Regions from separate parts of the Xanthomonas sp. NCPPB 3442 genome, predicted to be linked through region 2. Evidence: predicted binding sites of a transcription regulator. Region 2 holds the regulator's gene; the other holds the start of a gene.
What was found. The regulator FliA, encoded in region 2, starts transcription of late flagellar genes. The targets are predictions, from matches to a motif close to TAAAGTTTNNCNNNCNNNGGCCGATAA.
Positions count from the first base shown of each region.

Region 1 (7,883 bases), 2.2 Mb from region 2:
GTTTCAGTGGAGAGCCGTTGCGGTGTGCGTGTTGCTGACGATGCTCGACGGCTTCGACGTGATGGCGATGGCGTTCACCGCACCGCACGTGTCGGCAGACTGGCAGCTGTCGGGCAAGCTGCTGGGCATGCTGTTCAGCGCGGGCCTGATCGGCATGGCGCTTGGCGCACTGGGGTTGGCGCCGCTGGCCGACCGCATCGGCCGTCGCGCGCTGACGCTGGCATGTCTGGCCATCCTGACCGTCGGCATGGGCATGTCGGCAGTGGCCAGCACTGCGTGGCAGCTCGGGGCGCTGCGGCTGCTGACCGGTCTGGGTATCGGCGGTATGTTGGCCTGCGTTGCGGTCACGGCAGGGGAGTTTTCCAGCCCCCGTTGGCGCAACACTGCCATCGTGCTGCAGGTGACCGGCTACCCGGTCGGTGCCACGTTGGGTGGCATGATTGCCGAACTATTGATGCAGCAATGGTCGTGGCCCGCGGTGTTCGTACTCGGGGCGGTGGCATCGTTGCTGTGCGTGCCGTTGGTGCTTGCATTCCTGCCCGAGTCGCTGGAGTTCCTGATCATGCGCCGGCCACCCGATGCCGTCGCGCGCTTCAACGCCGTGCTGGCGCGGATGGGAATGCCGCCGCACGACGCATTGCCGCCGCTGCCGCCGCAATCTGCCACGCAGGCACAAGGCTATCGGGCCCTGTTTGACGCTGCCATGCGGCGGCACACGCTGCTGATCGCGCTTGGCTTTTTCTCGCTGATGTTTGCGTTCTACTTCGTGATCAGCTGGACGCCGAAGCTGCTGGTGACCGCCGGCGCGTCGGCCACGGACGGCGTCACGGGCGGGGTGCTGTTGAATCTTGGTGGCATCGGCGGCGGCTTGCTGTTCAGCGGGTTGGCATCGTGCGTGCGGCTCTCGCGCCTGACGATCGGGTCCCTGTTGCTGATGGGCCTGGCGATGCTGGCCTCCGGCCTGTGCAGTACGCAGTTGAGCTGGGCCTTCGCCGTCGCCTTGCTTACCGGGGCAGCGATGTTTGCTGCGGTGGGCGGCATGTACGCCATTGTCCCGATCGTCTTCAACGCTGCGGTGCGCTCGACTGCGCTGGGCTGGGCGATCGGGATGGGGCGCTTGGGTGCGATTTTGTCGCCGTTCTGCGCCGGGGTGTTGCTGGACGCCGGATGGTCACCGGCCATGTTGTATCTGGCCTGCAGCGTGCCGTTGCTGTTTGCCATCCTCGCCGTGCTGGCAATGCGGTTGCCCAACCGCTGAGCGGCCCGCCCACAGCCGCGTCCGGCATCACATCCGGGCCGTTCTCGACCTGGCCGCGGGCCAAAGAAATCGTGCCATGTGCCGATAACACCGCAGACCGCCAAGTCGTGGCGAACTTTTCCTGGACATTGTGCAGACCAGCGCCGGCATGCTCAGAACCATCGACTCAGATCAACTCCGCCCCGGCATGTACGTCTACAAGCTGCTGGGCGCGTGGGTGCACCATCCGTTCTGGAAGACGTCGTTTCTGGTCGATTCCGACGATGTGGAGAAGATCCATGACAGCCGCATCGAGCAGTTGGTGATCGATACCGCGCGCGGGCTGGATGTGGAGGCGCCCGCGCCCCCTGGCGTGTCCGCCGAACCAGCCGCGCCGCCGAGCCCGGCGCCTGCTGCGCCCGAACCGCCGGAGCCTGCCGCCGCGCCGCGTAGCGTGCGCACCAACAGCGTGACCGCCCAGGTCGGCATCGAAGCGGAGGTGGTACGCGCACGCCGCATCTTCGAAGACGGCCGCGACATGGTCGAGGCGATGTTCCGCGATGTGCGGCTGGGGCGCACCGTCGACACAGAAGCGGCCATGCCGCTGGTGGAAGCCATCAACGACTCGGTGCTGCGGCATCCGCAGGCCTTGATCAGCGTGGCGCGGCTCAAGACCGCCGACGACTACACCTATCTGCATTCGATGGCCGTGGCCGGGCTGATGAGCGGTTTGGCGCGCCAGCTCGGCCTGCCCGAATCGCAGGTGGTGGAAGCAGCGATGGGCGGCCTGCTGCACGACATGGGCAAGGCGGTGACACCGTTGGAAATTCTCAACAAGCCCGGCCGGCTCACCAACGACGAAATGGAGATCATGCGCCAGCATCCGCTGGATGGCCATCGGCTGCTGGTGGCCGGCGGCGTGCAGAACGCGGTGGTGCTGGAAATCGCGCTGCATCACCACGAAAAGATGGATGGCAGCGGCTATCCGAATCAATTGGTGGGCGAGAATATTTCGTTGATGTCGCGCATGGGTGCGGTCTGCGATGTCTACGACGCCATCAGCTCGGACCGCCCTTACAAACGCGGTTGGGATCCGGCCGAATCGCTCAAGCAAATGGCGTCCTGGAAGGGCCATTTCGACCCGGTGGTGTTCCAGGCTTTCGTGCGCCGGCTGGGGATTTATCCGGTCGGCTCGCTGGTGCGGCTGGAGTCGCAAAAACTTGCGGTGGTGATCGAACAGACGCCCGATGCGCTGCTCAAGCCCAAGGTGCGCGTGTTCTATTCGGCCAAGTTGCGCAGCCACGTGTTGGTGCAGGACATCGACCTGTCGCGTCCGGACTGCCATGACCGCATTGCGCAGATGGAAAGCCCTGCCGAATGGGGCTTCCGCGATCTGGAAAAGCTCTGGCTGCCCTAGACGGGCTATACAGGCGTTGAATCGGCAGCCGCCGCGGCAATGCGCGCGGTGCGTCATGCGCGCCGATCACCGCGACACTCCTTGCACAGAAGCGCCACCCCGCTAGCGAACGCGACCATGCTGCGCTGCAGCTTGGCAATGTAGTTATGATCAATAACTATTCCGGAACGCAATCACTTGCCGGCCGGAACCATGTCTCAGCCTTGCCCGGATCACCGTCGCCCCCCGTCAGCCGCAGCGCTGGCCCGCCGCTGCAGGCTGCGTGCGTGGCGGGGCGTCGGGGCTGACGCACCCGCGGCGTGCCTGTCCACATCGGCAGGCCCGGTGGCGTCTACAATGCGGTGCACGCCGTGGATCGGCGTTGCGGATGCGGCGCATTGCGCGTACCGGTCCGCCCGCTGCCCCCGTCGCGAGAACCGCCATGCCCGTCACCGCTCTTGCTGCACCCTTGCCCGATGCCGTCACCACGGTGGATCAGGCGCGGCTGCTGCGGTTGCTGGGGTATCGCATCACCCGCACCGAGTTGATGGTGCGGCGGATGTTCCAGGAGTGCGTGGCCGCCTTCGACCTCAAGCCGGTCGACTTCTCGCTGCTGATGCTGGTGGATGGCAACCCTGGCATCAACCAGCGCCAGATCGGCGATGTGCTGCACGTGTCGCCGCCGAATCTGGCGATCGTGGTGGCCAGGCTGGTCAAGCGTCGCCTGCTGCGGCAGGTGCGTGGGCGGCAGGACCGGCGCATGCAGCACCTCTCGCTGACCGCGGCCGGTGCCGCGCTCCTGGCCGCCGCCGAGGCCGAAGTGCTGCGCATGGAACAGCAACTCAGTGCCGTGCTCGGTTCCAGCGAAGCACCGTTGTTGCGCGCCCTGGACCGTCTGGACCGTCTGGACACGCCGTAACCCGCCTCGGTCGGCGGCCTGCCGCCCGGCAGCCATTCCCAACGAACGTTTCCACGGCACGTGCTGTGCGTCGCGCGGGGCGCGCGCTTGCCTGCCGTCGCTGATGTGACACGCACCGCTGTTGCTTCCCAACGCTGGAGATATCTGCAGTGATTCGATCATCGGTGATGCGTGGTGCGGGTGTGGCAGCAGGCTGGCGGCTGCGCGCGTTGCTCGGCCTGGCGGCATGCCTGGCAGCGGGTGCGGCGCCTGCGCAAAATGCGCCACAGAGCGCGGCGCTGACCAATGGCATCAATACCGGGGGCACCAGTTTCCTGGATGGCTTTACCAGCACCACGCCCGGCTTGGCGGTGGTCACCTATCTGCGGCACAACGCGCTGGATGCCATCAAGGACGCACGTGGCAACGATATCCCGGTGTTCGACAACCCGCGGATCGATTCCACCGTGTTGCTGACCCAGTTCGCCTACGTCACGCCCTATCACGTATTCGGCGGCGCGCTCGGCATCACTGCGCTGGTGCCGCTGGTCAATCTGGATGCCTCCTTCGGCCGCAACAGCATTGCCACGCTGCGTGACAATGGCGCTGGCGTGGGTGATGTGACGTTCGGGCCGTATCTGCAAATGCCACCTTTGATACGCAACGGGCGACCGGTGTTCTCGCAGCGGTTCGAATTCGACGCCGTGGCACCGATTGGCAAGTACGACGGCAATCGCGATCTCAACCAGAGTTCCGGTTACTGGTCGCTCATTCCAAGCTACGCATTCACGGTACTGCCCACGCCCAATTGGGAACTTAGCGCACGCATCAACTACATCTATAACTTTCGCAGCGAGCGCCGTCCGAACTTGCAACCAGGCTTCGACTTCCGCAATGGTCAGGCAGGCGATGCGGGATGGATCAATTTCGCCACCTCCTGGGAAGTGGCACCGAAGCTGCGGCTGGGCATCAATGCGTATTACCTGACCCAGTTCCGCGACAACCGCACCAACGACCAGCGCGTGCCGGACAGCCGTCAACGCGCGTTCTATGCAGGGCCGGGTGGCGTGTGGCGCTTTGATGCAAACAACATCCTGTTCGCCAACGTCTATCTACCGGTGGAGGTACGCAATGCCGCGTCCGGCAACAATGTCAATTTCGAGTATGTCCATGTGTTCTAGCGCCGGCACGGCTGGCTCCTTTGGAGGATGGCGATGAATTTGCAGAACAAGACGATCGTGGTGACCGGCGTGGCGTCGGGCATTGGCGCGGAGGTCGCACGGCTGGCGCGGTTTCATGGTGCCAAGGTGATCGGGGTCGATCGCACGCCCGTGCAGATGACCCTGCACGGCTTTCACCAGGCCGATCTCGGCGACCCGGCATCCATCGATGCCCTGGTGAAGGCGTTGCCGGACCACATCGATGCCCTGGCGAACATTGCCGGCGTGCCGGGCACCGCGCCGCTGGATGTGGTGGCGCGGGTGAACTATCTGGGCTTGCGCCATCTGACCCAGGGGTTGCTGCCACGCATCGTGCCGGGCGGTTCCATCATCAATGTCGCCTCGATCCTGGGCGCCGAATGGCCGCAGCGTCTGGACCTGCACAAGCAGCTGGCGGCAACCGACAGCTTCGAAAGCGGCCGCGCGTGGCTGGCGGCGCATCCGGTGGCGCACGACACCTGCTACCAATACTTCAAAGAGGCCTTGATCGTGTGGACCTTGCTGCAATCGCGGCCCTGGTTCGCCGACCACGGCGTGCGCGTGAACAACGTCTCTCCGGGCCCGGTGTTCACCCCGATCCTGGGCGATTTTGCTGCCATGCTCGGCGAGGAACGCGTCAAGGCAGACGCCAAGCGCATGACCCGCCCGGCCTATGCCGATGAAGTGGCCGAGGGCATCGTGTTTCTGGCATCCGACGCAGCCCGCTGGATCAACGGCATCACCCTGCCGATCGATGGCGGGCTGGCTTCCACCACGCTGTAATCCCCACACGTTTTTAGCAGGAGGCTAGACCATGAATGCCCTTACCAGCGCAACCGCCGCTGCGACCGAGACGCCCGCGTGGCATGGCTGCATCTTCAATGGCGACTGGGTGCCCGGTCGCGGTGGCAGCGTGCCCATCCATGAGCCGGCAACCGGCGCCTTGCTGCATGAAGTGGGCAAGGCCGACCTGGCCGATGTCGCCGCTGCCATCGCACAGGCCAAGCAGGCGCAGCGTGCCTGGGCCGCGACACCGCCGCGCGAACGCGCAGCCGTCTTTCATCGTGCTGCGCAGGCGATGCAGGCACGCAGTGCCGAAGCCACGTTGCTGATTGCGCGCGAAACCGGCGGCATCCTGCCCAAGGCCCAGCGCGAGGTGGACGAATCGGTGGTGTTCTACCAGCAGGCTGCCGCAATGCCGTTGCAGGCCAGCGGCCAGATGTTGCCGACCGCATCCGGCCAACTCAGCCTTGCGCGCCGCCTGCCATTGGGCGTGATCGGGGTGATTTCGCCGTTCAATTTCCCATTGATTCTGTCGCTGCGCTCGGTGGCGCCGGCGCTGGCGATGGGCAATGCGGTCATTCTCAAACCCGACCCGCGCACGCCCTACACCGGTGGCGTGATCATCGCGCAGGTGCTCGAAGAAGCCGGCCTGCCCAAGGGCCTGCTGCACGTGTTGCATGGCGATGCGCAGATTGGCCAGGCGCTGGTGGAATCGCCGGATGTCCCGATGATTGCGTTCACCGGCTCCACGGCCGCCGGCCGCCGCATCGGCGAAATTGCCGGCCGCCATCTGAAGAAAGTCTCGCTGGAACTGGGTGGCAACAACGCAGTGATCGTGCTCGACGACGCGGATCTGGACAAGGCTGCCTCGGCGGTCGCGTTCGGCGCCTACATGCACCAGGGCCAGATCTGCATGGCGACCGGGCGTGTGCTGGTGCACCGCAGCGTGGCGCAGGCACTGACCCAACGGCTGGCCGAAAAAGCGCGCCATTTGCCGGTAGGCGACCCGGTCAGCGGCACCGTGGCATTGGGCCCGATTATCGATCAACGCCAGCTGCAGCGCGTCGTCGACATCGTCAACGATAGCGTTGCAGCCGGCGCGGTCGTGGAGGCCGGCGCCACCCATGAAGGCCTGTTCTATGCGCCGACCGTATTGTCCAACGTGCGTCCTGGCATGCGCGCGTTCGACGAAGAAGTGTTCGGCCCGGTGATCAACATCACCGTGTTCGACACCGACGACGACGCTGCCGAGTTGGCCAACCAGGGCGAGTACGGGCTGGCGGCCGGCATCCTGTCGGCATCGGTCTCGCGCGCGCTGGCCCTGGGCGAGAAGTTGCACACCGGCCTGCTGCATATCAACGACCAGACGGTGGCCGACGAAGTCGTCAATCCATTCGGCGGCACCGGTGCGTCGGGCAACGGCACCAGCGTCGGCGGCCCCGCCGATTGGGAGCAGTACACGCACTGGCAATGGCTGACGATCAAGAGCGAAGTGCCGCAGTATCCGTTCTGATGGCAATGGCTTGGGGATGGGGCGGCTGGCTCGGCCTCTCCATCGCTGTATGGATGGCGGTCACGTGCCCGGCCATTGCCTTGGATTTTTTGGTGCGGCGTTGCATCAGTTCTGGATGCAGGCAAAGGCTTCACTGGTCGAGCGCGCGGTGCCCTCGCCACGTGCAGCGTGTCCTGCGATGGTGGGCGGGCAAGGACCCTGCAGCTGGTCTGCAGATCGTTCTCCCTGCTACGCGCGCAGCGAGTGAGTGAGTCGTTCTGCTGGTCGCTCCTACTGACCGGCCCGAAAGCGCGTCGGCGAGCAACCGGCGTGCCGTGCGAAGTAGCGACTGAAATAGGCGGCGTCGAAAAATCCAAGGCTGGCGGCAATCTGTTGCACGCTCAGGCTGGTGTAACGCAGGGTGCGGCGTGCTTCCAGCATGATCCTGCGCTGCAACAACTGCAGTGCGGAGGCGCCAGCCAGGCGCTGGCACAGCGCGTTGAGGTGACCGGGCGTCAACCCGAGTTGATCGGCGTAGCGGGAAATCGGCCAGTGGGCGCGGTAGTGCTGGTCGATCAAGCCTTGATAGGCGCGCAGATGGCGCAGTGCCGGGTCTGCCTGCGGGCTGATCGCTGCGGCATGCCGGGCCCGCTCCAGTGCCGTACGCGCCATCCAGATGACCAGCTGCGCCGCTGCGGCCTGCGCTGCGAGGTCATCGCCGATCGACCGGCGTGCGTGGTCCTGCGCAATGCTGCCAAACAACACATCCAGCCATTTGCGCGCATGCTGGGCGTGCACAACGGCTGGCGCGGCCATGACCTGTTGCAGTAACGGCGCAGCGTTCAGCGCCGTCCTGACCAGCGGCATGCACATGGTGA
Region 1 is NZ_CM161514.1:4,680,315-4,688,197, reverse strand. Features, by position in the region: gene AC1POX_RS20325 (MFS transporter) at 1-1,258, shown strand, start outside; gene AC1POX_RS20320 (cyclic di-GMP phosphodiesterase) at 1,407-2,654, shown strand; gene AC1POX_RS20315 (MarR family winged helix-turn-helix transcriptional regulator) at 3,022-3,552, shown strand; gene AC1POX_RS20310 (SphA family protein) at 3,720-4,712, shown strand; gene AC1POX_RS20305 (coniferyl-alcohol dehydrogenase) at 4,746-5,513, shown strand; gene AC1POX_RS20300 (benzaldehyde dehydrogenase) at 5,545-7,026, shown strand; gene AC1POX_RS20295 (helix-turn-helix domain-containing protein) at 7,297-7,883, opposite strand, start outside.
Region 1: a site for FliA is predicted at 1,320-1,346, ahead of AC1POX_RS20320 (cyclic di-GMP phosphodiesterase). Genes of this name have one in related genera too.

Region 2 (7,883 bases):
CCCGCCCTGATGCTCCGGCGCCCCGCGCCGGAACCCTGGCACCGCGTTTTGGCACACCGCATGCATTAGCTCTGCCGAGACCACAGCCAGCACCACCGCTGCGGAACTGGACGAACGAACGGGACAGGCAACTCATGACGCTGGCAACACACCCACATTCATCGCACACCCGTCCGGCGTCCGGCGGGTCCCGTTCCTGGAGGCACTTCGTATGAAGATCAAACGCTTTGTCGCCCCGGACATGCGCACCGCATTCCGCATGGTGCGTGAAGAACACGGCCCGGACGCGGTGATCCTGTCCAACCGTCGCACCGCCGAAGGCATCGAGATCGTCGCTGCCAGCAATTACGACGAAGAGCTCGTGCAGCGCGCCCTGGAAACCGCGCGCTCCGACACCCCGGCCACCGCACAGCACCAGCAGGCTCCCGCTCAGCCGGCGCCTGCCCCGCAAGCCCCGGCCAAGCCCGCTGCACCGGTGCACGCCCTGCTCAAGCCGTCTGCCGACGCCGAGGCAAGCCAGCGCCAGCGCGTCGCCAGCGCCGCCGACGACATGATTGCCGCCATGGCGCTGCGCCAGCCGGTCAGCGTGCCGCGCCAGGCGCCGGTCGCCGCGCCGGTGCGTACCGCCAGCATTCCTTCGCCCGCTGCCCAGGCACTCGCCCACGCGGTTGCCGTCACCGCCGCGCCGCGCCAGGAACACGCGCTGTCGGCCGTACCGGAACAGTTGTTCGCCGACTTTTTGACCACGGCCCCGGTGCAGCGCCCGGCCGTCCCGGCCACGGCGGTGCAGGCGCCCGCGCCGGTCGCGGCGGCAACGGTCACCGCCCCGGCGTTTGCTGCCGCAGGCCAGGACGACGACGCCTTCGCCGACGAAGCCGACTTCGATCTGGACGACGCCCTTCCGCAGATCCTGCCGCCGGCCGCGCTGCCGCCGATCGTGGTCGCCCCGCCCGCCCCCGCTGCGCTGGCCGCAGTGCCGGTGGCGGCCGCGCCGATCCCGCAGAACGACGAAGAACTCAAGCAACTGCGCGGTGAGCTGGCGCTGATGCGGCAGATGATCGAGCGCGAAATGAACCGCCTCACCGACGAGCGCCTGCGTGGCTCGCCGGTGCGCGCCCAGGCGCTGGAACTGATGGACGACTACGGCTTCGACGCCGGCCTGACCCGCGATATCGCCCTGCAGATCCCGGCCGATACCGAATTGCACCGTGGCCGCGGCCTGATGCTGGGCTTGCTGTCCAAGCGGTTGCCAGTGTCCCCGGTCGACCCGCTGGAACGTGGCGGCGTCATCGCCCTGGTCGGCCCGACCGGCGCCGGCAAGACCACCACCATCGCCAAGCTCGCCCAGCGCTTTGCCGCCCAGCACGCCCCGCGCGACGTGGCCCTGGTCACCACCGACACCCAGCGCGTGGGCGGCCGCGAACAGCTGCACAGCTACGGCCGCCAGCTCGGCATCGCGGTGCACGAGGCCGACAGCGCCGAAAGCCTGCTGGACCTGCTCGAGCGCCTGCGCGACTACAAGCTGGTGCTGATCGACACCGCCGGCATGGGCCAGCGCGACCGCGCCCTGGCCGCCCAGCTGAACTGGCTGCGTGCCGCCCAGCAGGTCACCTCGCTGCTGGTACTGCCTGCCAACGCCCATTTTTCCGACCTCGACGAGGTCGTACGCCGCTTCGCCCACGCCAAGCCCCAAGGCGTGGTGCTGACCAAACTCGACGAGACCGGCCGCTTCGGCAGCGCCTTGTCGGTGGTGGTCGACCACCAAATGCCCATCACCTGGGTGACTGACGGACAGCGGGTCCCTGACGACCTGCACCGCGCCAATGCCGCCAGTCTCGTTCTTCGCCTTGAAGATTTGCGGCGCGCTGCCGATAAGCCCTGTACTCCGGAGCACAACCATGCAGTCGCGTGAATACGCCAAGCTGACCAACGCCTTCCCCCTGTCGGCGACCCGTCCCGAGCCTTTGGGCCCGGTGCGCACCATTGCCGTGACCGGTGGCAAGGGCGGCGTGGGGAAAACCAACATCTCCGCCAACCTGGCCGTGGCGCTTGCCGACATGGGCAAACGCACGCTGCTGCTGGACGCCGACCTCGGCCTGGCCAACCTGGACGTGGTGCTGGGCCTGGCGCCCAAGTACACCCTGGCCGACCTGATTGCCGGCCGTTGCACGCTCGATGAAGTCATCATCGAAGGCCCCGGCGGCGTGCTGGTGGTGCCGGCCGCCTCCGGTCGCCGCCACATGGCCGAACTGGCCCCGGCCCAACACATCGGCCTGGTCAACGTGTTCTCCGAACTGGAACGCGACCTGGACGTGATGGTCATCGATACCGCCGCCGGCATCACCGACAGCGTGCTGACCTTCTGCCAGGCCGCCCAGGACACCGTGGTGGTGGTCTGCGACGAGCCGGCCTCGATCACCGACGCCTACGCGCTGATCAAGGTGCTCTCGCGCGAACGCGGCGTGGACCGCCTGCAGATCATCGCCAACATGGTGCGCGACCCCAACGAAGGTCGCTTGCTGTACGACAAGCTCTCGCGCGTGTGCGAAAAGTTCCTCGGCGATGTGTCGCTGAACTATCTCGGCCATGTGCCGCAGGACGACTGGCTGCGCCTGTCGGTGCAGCGCCAGCAACCGGTCATCAAGGCCTACCCCGCCAGTCCGTCGGCGCAGGCCATCGCCGAAATCGCACGCCGTACCTCGCGCTGGCAGGCCCCGACCGTGCCGCGCGGCAACGTCGAGTTCTTTGTCGAACGCATCATCCAACGGGGAGTGGCCGCATGAGCACCGCTACCGCAACCACGGCCAGCGCGCAGTACCGCGCCGTGCAGCGCAACAACGCCAACGACGTGGTGACCCAGCACGCCGACCTGGTCCGCCGCATCGCCCACCATCTGGCGGCGCGCCTGCCGGCCAGCGTGGAAGTGGACGACCTGATCCAGGCCGGCATGATCGGCCTGATCGAAGCCTCGCGCAGCTACGACTCCGAACAGGGCGCTTCGTTCGAAACCTATGCCTCGATCCGCATCCGCGGCTCGATGATCGACGAGATTCGCAGGGGCGACTGGGTGCCGCGTTCGGTGCACCGCCGCGCCCGCGACGCTGCCGCCGCCGTGCGCAAGATCGAACAGAACACCGGCCGCGCCGCCGCCGCCACCGAAGTGGCCGCCGCGATGGAAATGCCGCTGCCCGATTACCTGCGTCTGATGGAAGATGCCGCACGTGGCCAGGTGCTGAGCCTGGAATCGCGCATCGAAGATCACGGCGAGCTGGACACCACCGCCAAGGGTGGCCCCAACCCGCAGCAGATGATGGAGCGTGGCGAATTTGGTCGCGAGCTGGGCAAGGCCATCGGCCAATTGCCCGAGCGCGAGCAGCTGGTGCTGTCGCTGTACTACGAACAGGAATTGAACCTGAAGGAAATCGGCGCCGTGCTGGGCGTCAGCGAATCGCGCGTGTGCCAGATCCATGGCCAGGCGGTGGTGCGTTTGCGTGGCCGCCTCAAAGTCTTCGAACTGGCCGATGCCGGCGTCGAAGTCGACGACTGAATTTTTCGCGTAATTTTTCGTGTTAGGAGCTTGATGTGAACAAGAACATGCGGATCCTGATCGTGGACGACTTCTCGACGATGCGACGTATCGTCAAGAATCTGTTGGGCGATCTCGGCTTCACCAACACCGCAGAGGCCGAAGACGGCAACAGCGCCCTGGCGGCGTTGCGTGCCGGCCCGTTCGATTTCGTGGTCACCGACTGGAACATGCCCGGCATGACCGGCATCGACCTGCTGCGCAACATCCGCGCCGACGCCAAGCTCAAGCACCTGCCGGTGATGATGGTGACCGCCGAAGCCAAGCGCGAGCAGATCATCGAAGCGGCCCAGTGCGGCGTGAACGGCTACATCATCAAGCCGTTTACCGCCCAGACGCTGGAAGAAAAGTTGGGCAAGGTGTTCGAACGTCTGGCGGCGACCGCCTGATGAACGCGACCATGGAAACCGATGCCGAACGTGCCGCGTTGATCGAGCGCCTGCAGAACGCACTCGATGCACTGGAAAGCGGTGACCAGGTCGCCTGGCGTCGCGAGGTGGATCATCTCGCCGCCCTGCGCACGCGCCCGATGATGCAGAGCCTGAGCCGGCTCGCCCGCGAACTCGGCCAGGCGCTGGGCGAGCTGCCCACCATCCCCGAAGAAGCCGGCGAACTGGACGATGCCTGTTCGCGTCTGGACCACGTGGTGGAAATGACCGAAAAGGCCAGCCATCGCACGCTGGATCTGGTCGAAGAATGCCGCGAGCTAGCCAACCAGCTGCGCAACGGCGGGCTCAATCAGGACCAGGGCGCGCTGCTGGAAAAGATGCGCCACAACCTGACCGAGCTGTCGCTGGCGCAGAGCTACCAGGACCTGAGCGGCCAGATCATCCGGCGCGTGGCCGGTATCGTGCGGCGCGTGCATGAAGGCTTCGGTGCGCTCGGCCTGCCGCCGAAGAACATCGAACCGAAGAAAGACGACGGCGGTCTTGCCGGTCCTGCAGTCAAGGGCCTGGACCGTCACGCGGTGTCGCAGGACGATGCCGACGACCTGCTGTCCGGATTGGGGCTGTAACCATGAGTGCTGTTCCAGACGATATTGCTGCCGATTTCATCGTCGAGGCCCAGGAAATCCTGGATCGCCTCGGCGAACAGTTGGTCTCGCTGGAACAGGCGCCAGAAGAAGCCGACCAGCTCAACGCGGTGTTCCGCGGCTTCCACACGCTCAAGGGCGGCGCCGGCTTTCTGGCGATCAAGCCCATGGTGGAGCTGTGCCACGCCGCTGAAGAAACCCTGGGCATGGCGCGCTCGGGCCAGGCGGTGCTGCAGGCGCATCACTTCGATGCCGCGCAACAATCGCTGGATTATCTGCAGGCCATGCTGGATGCCATGGGCTCGGGCGAAGCCGTGCCGCACGCACCGGCCACGTTGATCGCGCAGTTCGACGCCAAGAGCGCCCCGCCGGCGGTCAAGGCCGCGCCGCAGGCGGCCGCGGCCAAGCCGGCTGCCGCCGCACACGGCGACGATGCGCATGCGCCCGCCCCCAAGGCGGCCGGCAAGGGCGCCGCCAAGACCGGCGCCGAAGCCGAACAGACCGTGCGCGTGGACACCAAGCGCCTGGACGCCATCGTCAACCTGATCGGCGAACTTGTGCTCTCGCGCAACCGGCTGAAGACCTTGCGCACCCGCCTGCGCGACGAAGAACTGGACCGCGCGGTCAGCACCCTGGACATCGCCACCGCACGCCTGCAGACCGCGGTCATGCGCACCCGCATGCAACCGGTGAGCAAGGTGTTCGCACGCTTCCCCAAGGTGGCCCGCGATGTTGCGCGCACCTTGTCCAAGGAAGTGGAGCTGGAACTGATCGGCGCCGAAACCGAGCTCGATCGTAATCTGGTCGAAGCCCTCGCCGACCCGTTGGTGCACCTGGTGCGCAACGCCATCGACCACGGCATCGAATCGCCTGCCCTGCGCGAAGCCACCGGCAAACCGCGCAGCGGCCATGTGCGCCTGTCGGCGCAGCAGGAAGGCGACTACGTCAGCATCGAAATCCAGGACGACGGCGCCGGCATCGACCCGGAGCGCCTGCGCGAAATCGCCCGCAACAAGGGCCTGATCGACGCCGAAGCCGCCGCGCGTCTGAGCACCGACGAGTGCTTGCATCTGATCTTCATGCCGGGCTTCTCGACCAAGGTGGAAGTCACCGACATCTCCGGCCGCGGTGTCGGCATGGACGTGGTGCAGTCGCGTATCCGCGAACTCAGCGGGCAGATCCAGATCCAGTCTGAACTGGGCCGCGGCAGCCGCTTCATGATCCGCGTGCCGTTGACCCTGGCGATTCTGCCGACCCTGCTGGTGCAGGCCGGCGAAGCGGTCTACGCATTGCCGCTGGCGCGCGTGGTGGAAGTGCTGCATGCACCGCAAACCTCGCTGGGCTGGTTCGACGGCCGCGCCGTCCTCGACCGCCGCTCGCACACCCTGCCCCTGATCGACCTGCGCCGCTGGCTGGGCGTACCGGCCGAACAACCGCCGCTGCTGACCGTAGTGTTGCTGCAGGCCGGCGAAACCCGCTTCGGCCTGGTGGTGGACCAGGTCCGCGGCCGCGAGGAAGTGGTGATCAAACCACTCCCTCGCGCCCTGCGCGGCCTGCCCGGCTACGCCGGCGCCACCCTGATCGGCGACGGCCGCATGGCGCTGATCCTGGATGTGGATGGATTGCGCTCCAGCGATCATTGAGGTTGGGGATTCGGGAATCGGGAATCGGGAATCGGGATTGGGAGAATCGGGAATCGGGAATCGGGAATCGGGAATCGGGAATCGTCAAGACGATCCTGGTTGCCTGATCTAATGACAACGGCCGCGTACTGCGGCCGTTGTCGTTTCACTACCAGCATCGCTGCCGATCTATGCCGCTACGCGCGCAGGCATGGGCGCGATGATTTGGCGACGTGGAAGTGAACCTGGAACCGTTATTTGGTTGCTAACGTCCAGGCGCAGGCGCCTGTTGTGCGGCCTGCGACTGCGCTTGGTCGTAGGCGTGCACGGCATTCTGCTGGTCGGCCATGTAGAGGCTCTGGCGCATATCGGGTGCCGGCGTCGTTGCGTCCACCTGCACACGAAATCCTGGCGTCTTCCCAGCCACAAAGATATGGTCATCACGCAGGACGGCACCGGCGAGCTGGTCAACCCGTTCCACACCGGCCTGCTTTGCGGCAATCATCACCTCGGCGACTTTGGTATCGGAAACTGATGCCGGCAGCTGTCCACGCAGGGTGTTGAAATACGCACGATCCGGATGCGTGTCAGGGAACCTGTCATGCGCCTGGTCCTGCAAGCGCGACACATCCTTGTTGATCCGGTCAACATCGCTGCTGGTCACAAGGTCCCGTTCTGGATCTCCCTGGGGGCGCGCCAGGCGTGGATCATCAGGAAACAATTGCCTGAGGCGTGGATCGTTCAAACCGGTCGCCAGATCACCGTGACGCAGCGCTTCATATGCCTGACGCGCAAGCGCATCCTGCCCGGAGGTCTGATCGCCGAGCCGGCGGCCGGCTTCGTTGTTCCACAAGTCCATCCGATGTTCGTAAGGATCATTTGGATGGGCCGGCCCAATCTCGGCCTCATCCCCGAACTTACGTGCAATCCACTGTTGCCCTAACGCGAGCTGGGTGACACGGCCGCTGGTATACGCATGCCGAAAGGCATCGAGCTGATCGTTGTGCCCCTGCGACTGGAACGTCCCATCGGGACGCTTTGCCAAGGTGATGCCGCTCAACTGTTCGTAGTGCCGATACGCTTCCTGCTCGATCTCACGCTTGGCGCCCTTCGGATCGGTGATATCGACCATGGCTCAGCCTCCCTGCGCTGCCTTCTGAAACTCGATAGGCCCTTGATAGCCCGGATACTTCTTCTTGATCAGGATGCGATCGGATGGCGTCACACAGCTATCCTCAAGGGAATTGGCCACATGTGCCTCATCCACGAAGAACTCTTCATAAGGCAGCGGCAGCACGGATGTCTCCCCGCCCTGATCGAACTTGAGCAACAAACTGTCGTCGCGCTCGAAGCACAACGTCTTCCAGGCGAAATCAGTCAGCGTCCCGGCCTCAACCACAGCCGAGTCCTTGCCGGCCAACAGCGTCAGAACATGCTCGGAGAACTGCTTCTTTGAAATCGGCGGCTCAGTCATGGCGCATCCTGCAAAGGCGGCAACGACCACTGTGGCCACTGCCGAAACGTGGGGGCGGAAGATAGCGAATGGCATATGACGCGGCTCCTTCCTGCGGTAGAGGGAGAGTTTCTACCAGAAGGACGCAGTGTACGCATCTTTGCAAAAGTGGCGATTCCTTCTTTGCCA
Region 2 is NZ_CM161514.1:2,451,881-2,459,763, reverse strand. Features, by position in the region: gene flhF (flagellar biosynthesis GTPase FlhF) at 212-1,912, shown strand; gene AC1POX_RS10680 (MinD/ParA family protein) at 1,899-2,783, shown strand; gene AC1POX_RS10675 (RNA polymerase sigma factor FliA) at 2,780-3,547, shown strand; gene cheY (chemotaxis response regulator CheY) at 3,583-3,975, shown strand; gene AC1POX_RS10665 (protein phosphatase CheZ) at 3,975-4,601, shown strand; gene AC1POX_RS10660 (chemotaxis protein CheA) at 4,604-6,262, shown strand; gene AC1POX_RS10655 (DUF6973 domain-containing protein) at 6,507-7,373, opposite strand; gene AC1POX_RS10650 (hypothetical protein) at 7,377-7,790, opposite strand.